DNA from 2 places in the Paenibacillus ihbetae genome. Region 1 is predicted to be linked to the other one. Evidence: riboswitches for the same ligand, from Rfam matches in the RefSeq annotation. Region 1 holds a riboswitch; the other holds the start of a gene.

Region 1 (4,944 bases):
TTGAAACACCATGGTCGACAGGGCGATCGCCCCGCCGGTCAGAATAATGGCCAGCACCTTCTTGATTCTTCGCGGGAAGGCATAGTCCCAACTGCCGCCAAGATCGATGAACAGAAAGGCCGCCACCAGAATAATTGCCACCGCGGCCAGCAGGCCGATTTTGGCTCTATAAGTCATAAGCCTTTCTCCTCATCAGTAAGTAAATGAAAATACCGCTTCCGAGCACGCCCACGGTCAGACTGATCGGAATTTCGTATGGGTAAATGATGATCCGGCCAAGGATATCGCAGAACAGAACGAATCCGGCCCCTAGCAGCGCGGTATGGGAAAGGCTTTTTTTCAAATGGTCTCCCAGATACAGGCTTACAATATTCGGTATGATCAAACCGAGAAAAGGAATCACGCCGACCGTCAATACGACGGATGCGGTTACCAGCGCTACAATGACCAAGCCCAAATTAACGACGCGCCGGTAATGAAGTCCTAGGTTCGTGGCGAATTCCTCACCCATGCCGGCAACCGTGAATTTGTTGGCGAACAGGTAGGCCAGGATGACCAGCGGAACACTGATATACAGAAGTTCGTATTGTCCCTTGATGATCATGGAAAAATCGCCTTGAAGCCATGCGGACATGTTCTGAATGAGATCATATTTATAAGCGAAGAACGTAGCGATCGAGCTTACAATGTTCCCGAACATGAGTCCGACGAGCGGAATAAAGATCGCATCCTTGAACTTGATCCGGTCCAGGATCTTCATGAAGATAAACGTGCCGGCAAGAGCGAATACAAAAGCTACCAGCATTTTCACAAGCGGTCCGCTTGTCGTGAATACGAGCATCGCTACGAGAATCCCCAGTCTTGCGGAATCCATCGTTCCCGCCGTTGTCGGCGATACGAACTTGTTGCGGCTAAGCTGCTGCATGATCAATCCGCAGATACTCATGCTGACTCCAGCCAGAATTAAACTGACCAGACGCGGCAAGCGGCTGACGAGCATAATATGCTGTTGTTGTTCCGTCATGGAGAATAAGTCCAGCGGCGAAATATCTTTGACTCCGATAAATAAGGAGACGATGGAAAGCGCCACAACGGCTGCGGCTAAGTAAATGATCTTCATGGCTCTTCCTTCTATGCATATGTCTCTGATTAATCCGGCAGCTCGTAATTCAGTCATCATTCTCATTGAGATTGATTATCAATTACGTTCTGATAAGCATTATATCATCCTCATTCTCAACCGACAAGTATAATTGAGAATCAAACTCAATTAAATTTTTCATCTTTGCATGATTTGTTCATCATTTGTTCATAATATGAAGCTTGGCTGGAATAGCCGTTGTTGTCCTTCATCCTTCCTTTGTTCTCCCTCTTTACGCCTTATTATAGGAAAGAAAATTTCAGCTGCCTGTTACAGCTCCTGATTACGGGGTATTACATCAATAAATTCTCGATTACGGGGTTGACAATGACCAATGAGATATAATAACATACTAACGGAAGTATTATTTCTTACGATAAGTAAGTTGTTAAGGAATAATAATTCAACTTTTATTAGCGATTACCGTGATGCATATTTGCTTGAATGATAGGACATCTTTTTATCAGGCGTATGCAATCCAAACCATGACTCAGGAGGGTTTATCAACATGTCTAAAGACTTCCTTACCGCACTTAAAAATCGCCGTTCCTACTATGCGATCAGCAAGGATTCCGTCATCTCCGATGAGCGTATCCAAGAAATCGTGAAAGATGCCGTTAAATACACGCCTTCTTCCTTCAACTCCCAAAGCGCACGCGCGGTCGTTCTGCTTGGTGAGCAGCATGACAAGCTGTGGAATATTACGGAAGGCATTCTGAAGGAAGTGGTGGGCGACGAGCAAGCATTCAAATCCACTGCTGAGAAAATGGCCTCTTTCCGTGCAGGCTATGGCACCGTGCTGTTCTTCGAGGACAATGACGTCATCGCAGGGCTTCAGCAAAACTTTGCGCTCTATGCCGACAACTTCCCGGTATGGGCTAATCAGTCGAACGGCATGCTTCAGCTCGTTGTGTGGACAATGCTGGAAGCCGAAGGACTGGGTGCTTCCCTGCAGCACTACAACCCGCTGATCGACGAAAAAGTAAAAGCGGAATGGAACATCCCAGAAAACTGGAAGCTGATTGCGCAAATGCCGTTCGGCAAGCCGGTCGCTGAGCCAGGGGACAAGGAATTTGCTCCGCTTGAAGATCGCGTGAAAGTTTACAACTAAGCGAGACAAGATCAAAAGCGCCATCAGGAAGCTTTGCACAAGCTCCCCGTGGCGGCTTTTTGCTGCGGTCCATTGTTTTTTCGATCCCAAGACGTTACAATTACCAGGTAAAGAAGCCGCCCTCTTTCGAAGCTTGTACCGGCCGGCATCAAAGTAAAACTTCATATCTTGTGTTGCTGTACTAGGGGTGCCTTGTGCTGAGAAACGGCGGAACCGCCGTTAACCCTTACTACCCGATCTAGGTCATGCTAGCGTGGGGAAGTGTAGCGTTTATGTTTATGTATTTTTCGCGTAGACATTGCCGCACTTTCCAACGGGGTGCGGTTTTTTTGCGTTCTATTTAACGTTCTTAAATTTATGCTGCGGGAGGAAACGACAATGAATGAGCTAGTATGCGGAACCAGCCGGATTGTTGGCTGCCGGTTCTCGGTATTTCCGATGACGGACCGCTTCGTCGAAGTGATTATGGGAGCACTAAAGTCTGTGCAAACGGATAAGGTATGGATTCACACCGATGATGTCAGCACTTGCGTCCGGGGCCGTGCGGAGCATGTTTTTGACGTGACCCGGGCGATATTCGCCCATGCGGCAGCTTCCGGCGTACATACGGTTTTTAACGGAACCTACTCGATCGGCTGCCCCGGCGATACGGATGCGGATGTCTATATGTCCGAGGATTCCCGGGTGTTAAACAGCGAGCTTGGACCGCATGCGGATATCGAAAGCGCCTGCCAGTTCGCCTTATACCCGCTCGGGACCGAGCAATACATGGATATCATTTACGGCGAAGTGCAGCGTGCCAAGGAAAAAGGAACCTTCGGGGGCAGCGTCCATTACGCAAGCCGTCTTGACGGAACGCTCTCGCGCGTATTCGAATCCCTGGAGGATGCGTTCAGTCATGCCATACAAACGGACTCCAGCCACCTGGTGATGACCGCTGTCGTGTCTGCGCACAGCCCATCACCAAAGCATAGAAGCGTATAATATGCAGCTTAAGCAGGCAAGGACCCGGCAAAATGCCGGGTCCTTGCGCTATCCACCGCGTATCCTTGATGAATCAAACCCAAGCAAGCGAGATGATTACGAGCAGGATAAAGAGAACCAATATAATACCCGTAGATGTGCCCCATACATCTCCACCATATGTTCCGCTCATGAAGATCCCTCCTGGATTTATTGAAATACGTGATGTTATCACATATTACGGTATGATCCGGAAAGGATGCCGGTCACGGCAGCTGTACCGCTTGTCTTGCCCCAACCTGGTTGCCTTATTCTTCATAACCGGCAAGCAGCGGGCCGCCGTAAGGGAGCAGCACCTGCTCGCACAGCTTCATAAGCTGTTCCGATTGCCGGCTCCGGTACATCGCCTCCAGCGCATGCACCAGCTGCTCGCCAAAGCGCGGGTCGAACCCCGACACTAACCGGAACAGCGTCTTCCCCTCCCCCGTCCACTGCCGGTTCACCCTCAGGACAAACTCGCAGAGCAGAGTCGATATTTTTTGAACGGTAAACCAGGCTTCCCCGTCCCCTTTGGCTTGCTCAAGATCCATCATATACTCGGTGATCATGTACCGGGCTGCATCAATATCGGACATCGTTAACGGCAGCGGGCCGTAAGCCAGATCAGCCTGCGCCTCCTCGCGAATGTTGTCCCCCTCCGGTACCGAGCGAAGGACGATGCCTTCGGCCATGATCCGCTGCAGTGTCGGATTCGCCGCAACGATGCCTGCGTCAAAATCCTCGCGATAGCCTGAGCTTGATACGATAAACAGCTCTACGATCCAGCCGGCAGCTTCGATCGTCCTTCTTCTCAGCCCTTCGCCTTCTCTCTCTACAATGATCACGTCAAGGTCGGAATGCTCGTTGTGTTCTCCTCTGGAAGCACTGCCCCCCAGTACAGCCAGCAGACAATCCGGATATTGTTCCGACACGACCTTCATGGCGGCCTGAATCGGCTCCATCTTCATGCGTCTTTCCCCCAAACCGCTCATATCTTCAAAAAAAGGGCTCAAAATAGTAAATTCAGCGAAAACCCCAAACGTACCTCAATCATATGGTAAATAAACAAATATCCTTATGCAGACGACGAAAGTAGGGATCAATCCGATGAATTACATTAATATGCTGTCCAAATTAGGGATGGGCAGCGCCCACCCCGGCGGATTCGAAGCAACACTGCGAATGCTGAAATCGTACCCCATCCGGCCGAGCAGCCGAATTCTGGAGGTTGGCTGCGGCACCGGCCGAACGGCCTGCCATCTATCCGGCCTGGGCTACCAGGTGACGGCCATTGACCTGAATGAACATATGATAACCAAAGCGAAAGCCAGGGCGGAGGCTATGGGGGCGGACGTGGAATTTCTTCAGGCTGACGTATGCTCGCTGCCTTTTCCGGACCATCAATTCGATGTCATCCTGGCCGAGTCGGTCACCGTCTTCACCGACGCGTCGCGTTCCATCCCGGAATATTACCGCGTACTGGATGCCGGCGGCATTTTATTGGACAGGGAGCTGATTCTCGACAAGAGCATGCCTGAGCCGCAGCTTGGCGAGCTGCTTGCCTTCTTCGGCATCCCCTGCCTCATGGACCGGGAGAAATGGCGCGATGCGCTGCTGGGCAGTGGCTTCAGGCTGGCCGAGGTTTTGGAGTACAATCATTTCAACGAACAGCTGAAGGAGGAGCAGACGC
Region 2 (4,944 bases), 2.8 Mb from region 1:
CGGCGGCCGTGCCGCCGGTTGAATGCAAGACGGAATCAGGCGCTTGCTGCGTCATTAGGGCAGCCTCCCTTCTTTTTAAAGATCCCTGATTTCAAACTTATCTGTATCCCCTATCCGAAAGAACCATTCCAAGCATGGGAGCAGCGGTGATGCAACTGGAATTATCCACGAGCTTGCTCCGCCTCCCGGCTTCAATCGTTCAGCTTGACTTATGAAGAGAGAATATGAACATGGCCGAGCCATGCGAATTAATGCTTCCGGTTCCAGCGGATCAGCCGTTTCTCCAATAGGGTGATAACGCCTACCATGAGCAGGCTGAGCAGCACGATAACCAGAATGGCCACGAAGACGCGATCGGTCCGGTAACCGGATTTTTGCAGCATCATATAATAGCCGATGCCCCGGTCAGACCCGATCCATTCCCCGATGACCGCTCCCATGACCGAATACGTGGCCGCGATCCGAATCCCGGAGAAGATGGAGGGCAGCGCGTGCGGGAGCTCCAGCTTCGCGAAGATTTGCCATGGCGTCGCACCCGTCATCTGCATATAATTCATCATCGTGCGGTCGGTCCGTGCCAGCCCGTCGAGGGCCGCTACGGCTACGGGGAAGAAGCAAACGAGCGTAATGACGATGACCTTCGGCAGCATGCCGAACCCGAACCAGATCATGAGGAGCGGGGCCAACGCGATGGTCGGCACGTTCTGGCTTAAGATGAGAAGCGGATACAGGGCTGTTTTGAGAAAAGGGACCCTGTGCAGTGCCAAAGAGAGCAGGAGTCCGATCCCGGTTCCGATGGCAAATCCGATCACGGTTAGCTTCAGGGTAGCCCAGGTGTGCTCCATAAGTCCCGAGGCCCCGGAGATGGCTTCATGCCCGATAGCCGTCGGCGCAGGCAGGATGAATTTTTCGATATCGAACATCCAGACCGCAGCCTGCCACACGATCAAAAAGAAGAGGACCGCCACGACGGGCGGCCATATCGAGCTCCACCAGCTTTTCATGGACGGTATTTCTCCGTAAGCTTGTCCATGCTGATGCCCTGCGGATGATGTGCGATTTTAACTTGGGAGATGATGCTCGGGCTCCCGGCTTTCACCAGCGCTTCATGCATTCGCTCCACGATGCGGAGCAGCTCGGACAGCTCGCCTTCCATCGTCGTTTCCAAAGCATGGACCTCGTATTTGACGCCGGAATCCTGGATTACCTTGATGGCTTCATCCACATAAGGGATGCTGTCGCCGCCGTCCGGCGTACGCGGGATGACTTGAATGCTCAGCAGTGTATTCGCCATGAGTCTCTCGTCCTTTCGTTTATGGTGGATCTCATCTGCACGGCTCTGCACGGCCGCAAAGCTTCACGCAGATGAGATTCGAAGCAGCCCTGTGAAGCCGCGGGGCTTGCTATTCCTATTTATCAGGCAAAAATTCATTCGTAAACGCGCGGTCCGCGTCCAATTCCTTCTCCAGCAGCTTACGCTCAAACATCCAGTCGGCATATCCGGACCAAACCTCGGCCTTCTGCTCGCCCCAGCGCGGCGCGTCATCTTGATAGCGCGGGCTGAGCCACTTCTGGCTTTCCAGCACCAGCTCGGCATCCAGGTCGGGAACAGCCTTCGACAGCAGTGCCGCGGCATCTTCCGGATGTTCTATCGCGTATTGATAGCCTTTGGAGGTTGCGCGCATGAACGCTTTGACAAGCTCCGGGTCATCCGCGATCAGCTTCTCGTTCGTTACGATGACCGGCGTATAATAATCCAGCTGTTCAGAATATTCCTTCACGTAGATCATGTCCAGCGGCTCGCCGCGAAGCTGGGCTTCAATGCCTGTCCAGGCATAATAGATCCAGGCGAAATCAATATCCCGCTTGACCGCCGTAAAATAATCGGCGTCTCCGATGTTCACGATGTTGACCTTGTTAACGTCGGCTCCATCGATTTCCATGATGGATTTCATGACGGCTTCCTCAATCGGAGAGCCCCAGCCCCCGTAGGACTTCCCTTCAAAATCGGCGGCCTTCTGGATGCCCCGATCCTTCGGTGCGGCGAATCCGGACGTATTATGCTGAATGATGGCTGCGATCGAAACCAGCGGCAGGCCCTGCGTCCGGGCCAGCGTTACGCCCTCCTGGTAGCTGATGCCGAACGGTACGTTGCCGGAAGCGACCATCGCATCGGTTCCCCCGGAGCCCGGCTGTACAATTTGTACGTTCAGCCCTTCCTCCTCATAGTATCCGAGCTCCTTGGCCGCATATAATCCGGTGTGGTTCGTGTTCGCCGACCAGTCAAGCATCAATTGAACATCGCGGAGCTTGGCCGGCTGTTCTCCTTCTCCGCCAGCCTCTTGCTTGCCGGGCGCGCTGCCGCCGCTTTGGCCGCTTGCCCCGCAGCCTGAAGCGACCAGAAGCAGGACGCAGGCAAGCAGCAGAGAGAGCCATGTACGTTGTTTCATCGTGTTTCTCCTCTCCTTATATGTCTACTATTTTCCGTATTCACTTCATAACAAAAAACGCCCCGATCGTATCGGAGCGCATGACGGCGTAAGTATATACTGCGGCTAATAAACAGCCGCAATCCTCTGGCTTCCTACGCTGGCATTACCCAGATCAGGTATAAGGGTCAGTATCTGTATGGGATACACTCTCAGCCGGCCGATTCCAGCTCCCCCGGTATTTATGAATTTATGAAGTTACGGGTTGTACTTCCGTTATTATAGACCTACCGGAAGCACCTGTCCAGTACGGGAATGCCCATGCCTGAAGGCGATTTCCAAGCCGATATAGGCCGCCGGGTAATGGTTCTGCCCTGTCCGCGAGAGACCCTGGTGATCCAGGCGGCCCATATCAGCCTCGATATGCAGGCAACCTGAGACCTGTTAGCGCTGGAAAAATTCAATCCATTCGCCTTCCGGACCGTATACGAAGAAATAACGGTATCCGTTCGGCAGCGTGACGATTTCCTCATCCAGATGCGGAACGTCCAGCTTCTTCACCCGTGCATATTCCGCTTCGATGTCGTCCGTGCTGACGGCAAAGTGATGCACCGTTCCCTCCGCGGGAAGGGAGTCGCTGTATCCTTGAATCAGCTCGACCTCCGTTTCATCGCTGCCGTTAAAGCCGAGGAAAGCCAGCTGGATGACCCCGTTCGTGTGCGTCAGACGGTCCTTGAGCTCAAGACCGACCACCTTCGTATAGAAAGCGATCGTTGCTTCCAGATCCCTTACAACTATGCCTACATGGTCCAATCGTCTTTGTCCCATAATACAAGAACCCCTCCCATAAAAATATGCTGAGATATGTAACCAAAGCTACGTTGATATGAAAGAATAATACTACATAAACCCCATGTGTCAAGTGGGAATTGGGTGACTTCCAACCCGGGACCCTTCCGCAAATAACGACCCCGGCGCGGCCTATATGCCTATGAGTATCCAATTGCTGGCGCTTCTTTTCTTTACTTTTCCTCAGGCTAAAAGTATGATTGGATATGGAAACGCTTTAATTCAAAAGACCTATTCATCATGAACGACCAAGCCTACCTTTTGTTTCAGGGAGGGATATGTATGAGCCCGGCTCCATCCGATTCCTTATATATTCGGCTTGCGATTGGATACGCATTGATTCAATGGATATTGGCCTTATGGATGCCGGAGACTTTAATGCTTCACCGCATACTAGCTGTTATGGCGCCTGCAGCCGCATTCGCTTATTTGATCCGGGTGATCGGCAGTCGGTATGAGCAAGGCCATCTTCGCAGGTTTTGGCTTCTGATTGCAGCCGGATTGGCCGGCGATGCCATCGGGCGCATCCTGTATGCGGGTGATGAATGGGCAGGAGGGACGTTTGGCGGCTCGATCCGGCTGGCAGACCTGTTCTGGAGCTTGGAAGCATTCCTGTTCGCCGGCGCTCTGATTTATTTGTTTAGGCAGGTGCAGGGTCCGCTGCGGGGCATTCGGTTTACCCTGGACATCGTCATTGTTGCGGTAACCCTGATCACGGTCGGCTGGGAGTATCTCATCAAGCCGGAGCTGGCGGGCGGAACGGACACCGTCTGGAGGTCTGCCGGGGGAGCGATGCTTTATCCGCTGTGCGGAATCGTACTGATGTTCTTTACGCTGGTGGTGTATTTTAACACCAGGCAGCTGCGCAAGCGGTCGGTTATCTTCCTATGCCTGGGCGGAGGCGCATTCGTGCTGGGAGATGCCCTTCGGATCTTTCTTGACAGCTTCATGAATATGAGAGCAGACCTGTATGTAGATCCCCTGCACAGCCTCTCCGCATTTTTCATCGGCTTTGCGGGAGGACAATCGCCGCCTCGGAAGGGGAGGAGATCCCTATCCGAGAAGAACCCGTGGCCGGCAGGCACCTTGATCGTAAGATACATGCTGCCCTACAGCGTCCTTGGCGGAATGTTTGCCCTGATGGCCCATCGGTTCGGGGGATGGAGCGGTCTGTTTACCGGCTTGACCCTCTGCTTCATTCTCATCTTGATCCGGCAGATCCTGATCCAGGTCGAGAATGACCGCTTGTTCGAAAGGCTGCATGTCAGCCTGCAGAAGAGCGAATCGCTCGCGCACCGCGACGATTTGACAGGCCTGTATAATCGTCGTTATTTTAACGCCAGGCTGTCGGAAGCCTTGAGCGAAGCGGATCGGGCCGGTTTCCGCGTCGGGCTGCTGTATATGGACTTGAACCGGTTTAAACGGGTGAATGACAAGTACGGGCACCGTGCGGGGGATTTGCTGATCCAGAAGGTGGCGCAGCGCCTTCATTCGCTGGAGTCGAGGGGCGTAATCGTATCCCGGCTCGGCGGCGATGAATTTACGGTTATGCTGTATCCGGCCGGAGAGGATCAGGAGCTGATCTGGATGGCGGAGGATATCTGGACGATGCTGAGCGACCCCTATGAGCTGGAAGGAGCCCAAATCTATACCTCGCCGAGCATCG

What was found. A riboswitch is a leader RNA that binds a small molecule or an ion and turns the genes downstream of it on or off. The one in region 1 is predicted to bind thiamine pyrophosphate.
Region 2: linked by a shared signal. The riboswitch ahead of BBD41_RS11820 (ABC transporter substrate-binding protein) and the one ahead of BBD41_RS24255 (YkoF family thiamine/hydroxymethylpyrimidine-binding protein) in region 1 are both predicted to bind thiamine pyrophosphate.

What each region holds. Positions count from the first base shown of each region.
Region 1 covers NZ_CP016809.1:5,388,984-5,393,927, reverse strand. Annotated here, with positions in the region: gene BBD41_RS24270 (iron chelate uptake ABC transporter family permease subunit) at 1-177, opposite strand, end outside; gene BBD41_RS24265 (ABC transporter permease) at 167-1,120, opposite strand; gene BBD41_RS24260 (nitroreductase family protein) at 1,650-2,252, shown strand; TPP riboswitch at 2,426-2,529, shown strand; gene BBD41_RS24255 (YkoF family thiamine/hydroxymethylpyrimidine-binding protein) at 2,631-3,236, shown strand; gene BBD41_RS24250 (sporulation protein YjcZ) at 3,310-3,408, opposite strand; gene BBD41_RS24245 (nucleotidyltransferase domain-containing protein) at 3,524-4,222, opposite strand; gene BBD41_RS24240 (class I SAM-dependent methyltransferase) at 4,362-4,944, shown strand, end outside.
Region 2 covers NZ_CP016809.1:2,631,587-2,636,530, reverse strand. Annotated here, with positions in the region: gene BBD41_RS11835 (ABC transporter ATP-binding protein) at 1-55, opposite strand, end outside; gene BBD41_RS11830 (ABC transporter permease) at 249-1,004, opposite strand; gene BBD41_RS11825 (thiamine-binding protein) at 1,001-1,294, opposite strand; gene BBD41_RS11820 (ABC transporter substrate-binding protein) at 1,410-2,450, opposite strand; TPP riboswitch at 2,565-2,676, opposite strand; gene BBD41_RS11815 (VOC family protein) at 2,874-3,257, opposite strand; gene BBD41_RS11810 (GGDEF domain-containing protein) at 3,561-4,944, shown strand, end outside.